3 regions of the Telluria sp. BA11 genome follow, and region 3 is predicted to be linked to each of the others. Evidence: predicted binding sites of a transcription regulator. Region 3 holds the regulator's gene; each other region holds the start of a gene.
What was found. The regulator sigma-54, encoded in region 3, starts transcription at its own class of promoters, with help from an activator protein. The targets are predictions, from matches to a motif close to TGGCANGNAANCTGCTTT.
Positions count from the first base shown of each region.

Region 1: a site for sigma-54 is predicted at 1,345-1,362, ahead of AC1MGT_RS14110 (circularly permuted type 2 ATP-grasp protein). Genes of this name have one in related genera too.
Region 2: a site for sigma-54 is predicted at 1,957-1,974, ahead of pepA (flocculation-associated PEP-CTERM protein PepA). Genes of this name have one in related genera too.

Region 1 covers NZ_CM155275.1:3,211,299-3,214,574, reverse strand. The annotation lists gene AC1MGT_RS14110 (circularly permuted type 2 ATP-grasp protein) at 1-1,322, opposite strand, end outside; gene AC1MGT_RS14105 (transglutaminase family protein) at 1,513-3,276, shown strand, end outside.
Region 2 covers NZ_CM155275.1:2,719,738-2,723,013, reverse strand. The annotation lists gene AC1MGT_RS11945 (GNAT family N-acetyltransferase) at 1-19, shown strand, start outside; gene AC1MGT_RS11940 (ThiF family adenylyltransferase) at 98-976, shown strand; gene pepA (flocculation-associated PEP-CTERM protein PepA) at 1,098-1,910, opposite strand; gene AC1MGT_RS11930 (class I SAM-dependent methyltransferase) at 2,094-2,759, opposite strand; gene AC1MGT_RS11925 (GNAT family N-acetyltransferase) at 2,894-3,276, opposite strand, start outside.
Region 3 covers NZ_CM155275.1:3,024,878-3,028,153, forward strand. The annotation lists gene lptA (lipopolysaccharide transport periplasmic protein LptA) at 1-281, shown strand, start outside; gene lptB (LPS export ABC transporter ATP-binding protein) at 278-1,033, shown strand; gene AC1MGT_RS13310 (RNA polymerase factor sigma-54) at 1,048-2,532, shown strand; gene hpf (ribosome hibernation-promoting factor, HPF/YfiA family) at 2,607-2,963, shown strand; gene AC1MGT_RS13320 (enoyl-CoA hydratase/isomerase family protein) at 3,062-3,276, shown strand, end outside.

The DNA of each region.
Region 1 (3,276 bases), 190 kb from region 3:
CCGCCCGGTACCATCGACACGGTCTTGCCCGACAACACGAACGGGCGCAGATCGATGTGGCGCGGCGCGATGCCCGATTCGACATAGGTCGGGCACGCCGACAGCGCCAGCGTCGGCTGGGCGATGTAACCGTCCGGATTGGCCAGCACGCGGCGGCGGAAGTCTTCGATCTCGGCCGTCGTCGAGGCGGGCCCGACGAGCATCCCGTAGCCGCCGGCCCCGTGCACTTCCTTGACCACCAGCTGGGGCAAATTCGCCAGCGTGTACTGGAGGTGTTCTGGTTTCCTGCACTGGTAGGTCGGCACGTTGTTCAGGATCGGCTTTTCGCCGAGATAGAACTCGATCATGTCCGGCACGAACGGGTAGATCGACTTGTCGTCGGCCACGCCGGTGCCGATGGCATTGGCCAGGCCAACGCGGCCGGCGCGCACCGCATCGAGCAGGCCCGGCACGCCCAGCGTCGATTCGGGGCGGAACGCGCGCGGATCGAGATAATCGTCGTCAATGCGGCGATAGATGACGTCGACCTGCTTCGGGCCGCGCGTCGTGCGCATGTAGACGGTGTCGTTGCTGACATACAGGTCTTGCCCCTGTACCAGCGCCACGCCCATTTGCTGGGCCAGGAACGCGTGCTCGAAATAAGCCGAGTTGTGCATGCCGGGCGTGAGCACGACCACGGTGGGATCGTCGCCGCCATGCGGCGCCACGGTGCGCAGATTGTCCAGCAGCAGATCGGGATAATGGTCGACCGGCGCCACGCGGTTGCGCGCAAACAGCGCCGGGAACAACCGCATCATCATCTTGCGGTTTTCCAGCATGTACGACACGCCCGACGGCACGCGCAGATTGTCTTCCAGGACGTAGAACTCGCCCTCGCCGGCGCGCACGATGTCGACGCCGGCAATGTGGGCATAGATATCCAGGGGCACATTAACGCCCTGCATGGCCGGTCGGTACTGCGCGTTATTCAGGATCTGTTCGGCCGGAATGACGCCCGCCTTCAGGATGTTCTGGTCGTGGTACACATCGTGCAGGAAGCGGTTCAGCGCGGTCACGCGCTGCACCAGGCCGGCCTGCAGTTTGGCCCACTCGGCGGCGTTGATTACGCGCGGAATGATGTCGAATGGGATCAGCCGTTCCTTGCCAGCGTTGTCGCCGTACACAGCAAACGTGATCCCCACGCGTTGGAAGTTCAGCTCGGCTTCCGCCCGCTTCTGCTCGATCAGATGCGGGGGTTGCTGGCCGAGCCAATCCGCGAATGCCTGATAATGAGGCCGCACAGTTGCCTCATTGGAATACATTTCATCGTAAAAGTTCGACATCATTGCCTCCTGTGCCAGAATACTAACAAGAAACGTGCCAGCCACCCCGTACGACTCACAAGTCAAACGAACGCGGGTATGAATCATGCTTAAATGCTTCTATCTTGCGCCTGCTTAGTTGCGCGCAAACTAATACGACCAAATTCAGAGCGCCGGCATCGATCGCGCCCCAATCGAAAGGCACCACCGCATGGCTATCCGCGTTGCGCTTCATCACAAGACCAGCTACCGTTACGACCGCCTGGTCAATCTGTCACCGCATGAAGTGCGCCTGCGTCCGGCGCCACATGCGCGTACACCGATCCTGTCGTATTCACTGACCGTCCTGCCGAAAGAGCATTTCATCAATTGGCAGCAAGACCCGTACGGCAACTACATTGGCCGTTTCGTGTTCCCCGAACAAACCGACGTGCTCGAGTTCACAGTCGACCTCGTTGCGGACATGACGGTGATTAACCCGTTCGACTTCTTCGTCGAAAAATATGCCGAGACGTTCCCGTTCGCCTACCCGGACCTGCTGCAGTCCGAACTGAGCCCGTACACCAGGTCGCAAGAGCCTGGCCCGCTGCTGACCGAGTGGGTCGCCAGCGCGCGGCGCGAACTGCTGGCCCAGCCGATGGGCACGAACGACTTCCTGGTGGCCATCAACCAGCGCCTGCAGCGCGACATCGCGTACCTGCTGCGGATGGAGCCGGGCGTGCAGGAGCCGGAAGACACATTGCAGAAGCGCTCCGGTTCGTGCCGCGATACCGGCTGGCTGCTGGTGCAGATCCTGCGCGAGATGGGCCTGGCGGCGCGTTTCGTGTCCGGCTACCTGATCCAGCTCACCGCCGACCAGGAAGCGCTCGACGGCCCGAGCGGCACCACCGTCGACTTTACCGACCTGCACGCCTGGACCGAGGTGTATGTGCCGGGCGCCGGCTGGATTGGTCTCGACCCCACCTCGGGCATGCTGGCCAGCGAAGGCCATATCCCGCTGGCCTGCACGGCGATGCCGTCGTCGGCCGCGCCGGTCACGGGCTTTACCGACAAGGCCGAGGTCACGTTCGTCCACGAAATGACGATCACGCGCATCCACGAAGACCCGCGCGTGACCAAGCCGTACACGGAACACGACTGGGACAAGATCAACCGCCTGGGCCAGCAGGTCGATTCTGATCTGGTGAACCAGGACGTGCGTCTGACGCAGGGCGGCGAGCCCACCTTTGTCTCGATCGACGACATGGACGGCGCCGAATGGAACACGCTGGCGCATGGCGACAAGAAGCGCGAGCTGGCGGGCAACCTGATGCACCGCCTGAAGAACCACTTTGCACCGGGCGGCATGATCCATTACGGCCAGGGCAAGTGGTATCCGGGCGAGCCGCTGCCGCGCTGGGCGCTGAACATCTTCTGGCGCGTCGACGGCCAGCCGATGTGGTTCGATCCGTCGCTGTTCTCGGACGAGCACATCGATGATGGCTATGGCAGCGAAGATGCCGGCCGCTTTGCCGCGGAGCTGGTCAAATCGCTCGGCCTGCCGGCCGGCAGCGCCATCCCGGCCTACGAAGACGTGCTGCTGCAAGCCCAGCGCGAGCAGGCGCTGCCGCGCAATCTCGATCCGCTGGACGCCGACCTGAAAGCACCGGAAGAGCGCCGCCGCCTGGCGCGCCTGCTCGAACGGGGCCTGGGCCAGGTGGCCGGCTACGTGCTGCCGCTCAAAGCCCGCGAACACGATCCGTCCGTCATGCTGGGCACCAGCTGGCGCACGTCGCCGTGGCCGCTCAAGCGCGAAAACCTGTACCTGATCGAAGGCGATTCGCCGATCGGCCTGCGCCTGCCGCTGTCCACGCTGCCGTGGGTGCTGCCCGAAGAGCGCGATCCCGATTTCGATGTGGACCCGTTCGCGCCGCGCGGCCCGCTCCCGGTTGGCAAGAAGGACCGGCGCCCGGTCCTGAGCGTGGCGCCCGGCAAA
Region 2 (3,276 bases), 310 kb from region 3:
TGAGTCGCATCCGGCGTAAGCACTTGCGCCGCCGGTACGCGCCCTGCTCTTTCTGCGGCGCTGACCAGCTTGTCCCTACTTTTTCGCAATGTCCCCGATGAACAATCCGTTCCAGTACGAGCAGGCGTTTTCACGCAATATTGGCTGGGTCACGCCTGCTGAACAGCAGCAGTTGCGTGGCAAGCGCATCGCCATCGCGGGGGGCGGCGGCGTTGGCGGTGTGCACCTGCTGACGCTGGCCCGCCTGGGTGTGACGCATTTTCATATCGCCGACTTCGACACGTTTGACATTCCCAACTTTAATCGCCAGGTCGGCGCGATGATGTCGACTGTCGGCCAACCCAAGGCCGACGTGCTGGCGCGCATGGCGCGTGACATCAATCCCGACATCGACATCAGGATCTTTCCCGAGGGCGTCCATGCCGACAATCTCGACGAATTCCTGATCGGGGTCGACCTGTACGTCGACGCGCTCGACTTCTTCGCCTTCGATGCGCGTCAGCAGACGTTTGCCGCCTGCGCACGGCTCGGCATCCCGGCCACCACTGCTGCGCCGCTGGGCATGGGCGCCGCCCTGCTCAACTTCATGCCGGGCAAGATGACGTTCGAAGAGTATTTTGGCTGGGGCGATTTGCCGGAGCAGGAAAAAGCCATCCGCTTCGTGGTCGGCCTGGCGCCGGCCGGCCTGCACCGCAACTACCTGATGGTGCCGGGCTCGGTGAACTTTGCCGAGCGGCGTGGCCCGTCGACCTTCATGGCTTGCCAGCTGTGCGCCGGCATCATCGCCACCGAGTCGCTCAAGATCCTGCTGGGCCGCGGCGATGTACTGGCAGCACCGTGGGGCATGCAGTTCGACGCTTACCGCAACAAGCTCAAGCGCACGTGGAGGCCGGGCGGCAACCGTCATCCGATCCAGCGTCTCGCGATTGCGATTGGCCGGCGCCAGTTTGCACGCATGGCAGCCGCCAGCCGCTGAACGAACGGCGCGTCGGCGCATGGCGCCGACGAATCGGACAACGAAAAAAAACCACTGTCCGTTGCCGGCAGTGGTTTTTTTCTTGCTTGAGAACAGGGCCTGCGCAGCAGACCCGTGGTTCTTAGGCAGCTTTCTTGTTGCGGCGACGTGCTGCGTACAGACCCAGCATGCCCAGGCCCAGCAGGCCAACCGATGCTGGCTCTGGCACTTCAGCTGCGTTTTCGAACACGACGTCCAACGAACCACGGATGATCTGGGTGCCGCTCACTGGGAAGTTGATCAGCTGACCCGACTGGAACGACAGGTTGTAGAATGGATTAGGAGCGACGAAGAAGTTCATGCCGGCAGCAGTCAGGTCGAAACCGGTGGTCGAACCGAAGCTGCCGCAGTTGATGCCCGAGCCGACGCCCGTGCCGCAGGTGCTCAGGGAAGGATCCAGGTTGCCTTCGCCGGTGATTGCTTCGCCGGTAGCCAGGATAACGTCATCACTATTGTTCCCGAACGTGAAATCGCCGGTGCCTGAGGTTGGAGTCACACCCAGGGTGGTGTTGCGGTTCGCATCCAGATACAGCGACAGACCGCCGGTACCAGGCAGGAACGAGAACTTGGTGTTGGTGCCTTCCTGCGTGATCGTGCCCGACGCTTTGTACACTGCGTACATGCCGTAGTTCTGACCCAGACCGGTGTCGCCCGACTCAATGGCGAGACCGTCGCTGACGAACGAGGTAGCACGGAAATACAGCGAGACGTCGAAGGTGCCAGCGGTCGTGTTGAACGAAGCCACTTCGATGTAGGTGCCGCCGATACGGTCAGCGGTGAAGTTAGCCGACGGGCCGGTTGGGTTGACCTCGAACACGCCAGCGCTGGCGGTTGCGCTGAACAGGGAAGCAGCTGCGATCGATGCGGCGACGATGGTTTTCTTGAAGGCGTTCATTTCGTAAATCTCCTGGGTTGTCTGGGGTACTGCTCACGAGGCTATATAAGCAATCACCGTGCCAGCTCAAGAAATTTGTTTTAAATCAAACAGTTAGCGATTCAGACTGTTCGAGATCAAACATCACTGTAAAAAATACCGACAGCATATTTCCTCCCTGAAGACGATGCTGTCAGATTGCTCCTACACCGGCTTGCGTACCACGACATTCCAAGTATTTCCCGAAGTAAATTCGGAGTGAATTTCATAACCTGCCGCCAACATCTTGGCGCGAAGTTCTTCGGTATGGAATGGGCTGTACAGAATCCCCTTGCGAATGCCCCAGTCGTTGATTTTTTGCGCTGCCCAGCGCAGCGGTGCGAAACCGGTTGGGTACAACAACACATTCGCTGCCATCGTGCCACCTGGTTTGAGCACACGCAGGATGTCGCGCAAGGCACCATCGATCGTCGGGAAGCAGTGGATCGAGTTGGCGATATTGGCCGTGTCGAAGCTGTTGTCGGCAAACGGCAGCTGTGCCGCATCGGCGTGCTGGACAACAACCTGGGGATTATTGGCAAAACGGCGCTTGGCACCGGCCAGCATCGACGGGGCGTAGTCGATACCAGTCACCTTGACTTGCGGCAGCTTGCGGCGACGGCGCCAGTTCAGCACCATCTCGAGCAGCGTTCCGGTGCCGCATGCCACTTCCAGGTGTTCCGGACCGAAGTTCGGTCCGAAGAAGCGCATCTGGGTGCCGATGGTGCTGTTATAAGCGAAGGTCAGAATGAAGAAACCGCGCAGGTCGTACCACCACGGCTCGGAGGAATAGGCTTCGGCGATTTCGTCCCTGGTCTTACCTGTCGTCATGGCGCACCCTCATTGTCAAATACAAGAGCGCTGAATATAGGACGTTCCTGCCAAGCAGGCAAGGAACAAATGCAACAGAGAAAGTATGGCGGGCTGCCGCGGCCCTTGGGAAGGGACCGCAGAAGGGTGACTGATTAACCGAGCTGGCGCAGGCGGTTGATGATACCGGCTTCTTCGCGCTGCGAAAAGAACCATGGAAACAGCGAGCGCTCGCCCACTGCCTTGTCCTGCATGCCGCCCCACTTGGCCACCTGCTCGGTCCCGTAGGCAGTGGCGGCGCTGAGCAGCACTGCCGGCGCCTGAACACGCGGGTTGGGCCGCGCTTCGCACACTGTCTGGAAACCCAACATGGCTTCATAGAAACGACGGTGACGTGGATTGACCTCAATGAAGATGTGCGTGCAACCATTCAGGTCGCGGGCATAGATCAGGGCCACGTGGAACAGCGAGGCCAGCACGGCCTTGGACTTGATCGCCGGATCGACAGCCAGCTTGATGATTTCGCATACCTTGCCGC
Region 3 (3,276 bases):
AGAAGCGTGACGGCGGCCCGAACCTGTGGGTCGAAGGCCAGGCCGAACGCATCGAATACGATGAGCGTTCGGAGCTGGTGCGCCTGTACTCGAACGCCGTCGTCAAGGAACTCGAAAACGACCGGATGACCAACCAGATGACCGGTCCGTTCATCTCGTACGACAACCGCAAGGAAGTCGTCGCCGTGCGCAATGACGTCAGCGGCGAGAGCAAGGTTGGCGGCGGGCGCGGCACGCTGATCCTGGCGCCCAAGCGTGCGCCGGCCGGAGGCACGCAATGACGGAACTGAACGATCGCAGCACGCTGGTCGTCAAGGGCCTGCAGAAAAGCTATGGCAAGCGCCTGGTCGTGCGCGATGTGTCGCTCGATGTCGAATGCGGCGAAGTGGTGGGTTTGCTGGGCCCGAACGGCGCCGGCAAGACCACCTCGTTCTACATGATCGTCGGCCTGGTGCCGTCGGACGCCGGCTCGATCAGCATCAACGGCACCGACATCACCAGCCTGCCGATCCACCGCCGCGCAGTGCTCGGCCTGTCGTACCTGCCGCAGGAAGCGTCGGTGTTTCGCAAGCTGACGGTGGAAGAAAACATCCGCGCCGTGCTCGAACTGCAGAAGGTCAACGGCAAATCGCTCACCAAAACCGAGATCAGCGACCGCCTCGATACCTTGCTGGCCGACCTGCAGATCGAGAAGCTGCGCGAGAACCCGGCGCTGTCGTTGTCGGGCGGTGAGCGGCGCCGCGTGGAGATCGCGCGCGCACTGGCCACCAACCCGCGCTTCGTGCTGCTCGATGAACCGTTTGCCGGCGTCGATCCGATCGCCGTGATCGAGATCCAGCGCATCGTGCGCTTCCTCAAGGAGCGCAAGATCGGCGTCCTGATCACCGACCACAATGTCCGCGAGACGCTCGGCATCTGCGACCGCGCCTACATCATCAATCAGGGCGCGGTGCTTGCATCCGGCCGCCCCGACGATATCATCGCCGACGAATCGGTACGGCGCGTGTACCTCGGTGAACATTTCCGCATGTAAGCCATACTCAATTGATGAAACAGTCCCTTCAGCTCCGCACTTCGCAGCACCTGGCGCTCACGCCACAGCTGCAGCAATCCATCCGGTTGCTGCAGCTGTCGACGCTCGAACTGCATCAGGAGATCGAGCAGATATTGGGCGATAACCCGCTGCTCGAAAGGCTCGATGACCCGCTCGATCATTCGGTGCGCTTGCTGGCCGATGGGGCCATCAACAATGCGCCGGCACCGGGCGAGGCGCCGCCGGCGCCAGGCCAGCAGGCCGAGGGTGAAGGCAGCGCGCCGGCCGAGGGCGAGGGCGCTGAAGGCGGCGCGGTCGATGGCGAGCGGCCCGACAACGACTGGAGCGAAGGCAGTGGCGCGTCGTCCGGCAGCGCCAGCAGCGACGACGAAGACGGCCGCCCGCAGCTGGAGGCATGCGCCATCACGCTGCGCGAACACCTGATGGAACAGGTGCGCGAAACGCTGCTGTCAACGCGCGACCGCGCGCTGGCCGAACTGGTGATCGACGCGCTCGACGACAACGGCTACCTGGAAGAACCGCTCGACGACATCCACGCACGCCTGCCCGAAGAACTCGAGGTCGACCTCGACGAACTGCGCTGCGCGCTGGCGATGGTGCAGAGCATGGACCCGGTGGGCGTTGGCGCGCGCAGTGCGGCCGAATGCCTGGCGCTGCAGATCCGGCGCATGCCGGGCGTGCCGATGGTCACGCGCCGCATGGCCCTGAAGATCGTCGAAGGCTACCTGACCTGGTTCGCGCAGCGCGAATACAGCAAGCTGAAAAAAGCGCTCGATTGCGACGACGAAGACCTGCGCGAAGTGCAGGCCGTGGTCCGCCAGTGCAATCCGCATCCGGGCGCCGCGTTTGCGTCGAACGTGTCAGATTACGTGGTGCCGGACGTGATCGTGCGGCGCGCCAAGAACGGCTGGGCAGTCACGCTGAACCAGGACGTGATGCCGCGCCTGCGCGTCAACAGCCTGTACGCGACCATGCTCAAGCAGGGCCGCAGCGAGAGCCAGATGGGCGCGCAGATGCAAGAGGCGAAGTGGCTCATCAAGAATATGCGCCAGCGTTTCGACACGATCCTGCGTGTGGCCGAGGCGATTGTCGAGCGCCAGCGCAACTTTTTCAGCCATGGCGCGGTTGCCATGCGGCCCCTTGTTTTGCGTGAGATAGCTGATACACTAGGTCTGCACGAGAGCACGATCTCTCGTGTCACAACCCAGAAATACATGCTGACCCCGCACGGCATGTTCGAGTTGAAGTATTTCTTCGGTAGCCACGTTGCCACCGAAGCGGGCGGCGAAGCATCCTCAACGGCAATCCGTGCGCTCATCGCACAATTGACAGGAGCAGAAGACCCTAAGAATCCATTATCCGACAGCAAGATCGCGGAAATGCTCGGGGAACAAGGCATGGTCATTGCTCGCAGGACGGTCGCAAAATACCGTGAAGCGCTCAAGATCCCCCCCGTCAGTCTCCGCAAAGCCTTGTAACAACGCCGCTCATACAGTCTGTGCCTTCAGCTCCTGTGTGGTGCAAGCGACGTGACATCTTCAAAGGAGTGTGTATGAACCTCACCATCAGTGGTCACCATCTCGAAGTAACCCCTGCCATCCGTGAATACGTTCAGAATAAGCTGGAACGCATTATTCGCCATTTCGATCAAGTCATAGATACCCACGTCTTCCTGGCCGTCGATAACCTCACTGAAAAAGAAAAAAGGCAAAAAGCTGAAATCAATGTCCAGGTGTCGGGCAAGACCCTGCACGTGGCGAGCGTCGCGCAAGACCTGTATGCCGCGATCGACATGTTGATGGATAAACTGGATCGACAAATCCTGAAGCACAAGCAGATGCTCAAAGACCATAACCGCACAGCGATCAAACGCCTGGACGTCGACGAAGCAGACGTCGCTGCCGCCTGATCGAGCGCAGGTCACCACCGCCAGGGGCGTCTTTTCGGGACGCCCTTTTTGCATCCCGTTGCCGGTAAAATACGTGTTTCCTTTCGATGGATCACGCCATGTCCGAACACGTCCTGACCCGCATTGCCAACCGCACCGGCATCATCACCCTCGACCGGCCGAAGGCGCTCAATTCGCTGTCGCTGGACATGGTGCGCGCGCTGACCGCGATCCTTCTTGACTGGCAGTGTGACGCTGCCGTCGATGCCGTGGTGATCGCCAGCAGCAGCGAGAAAGCACTGTGCGCGGGCGGCGATATCCGCTTCTTCCACGA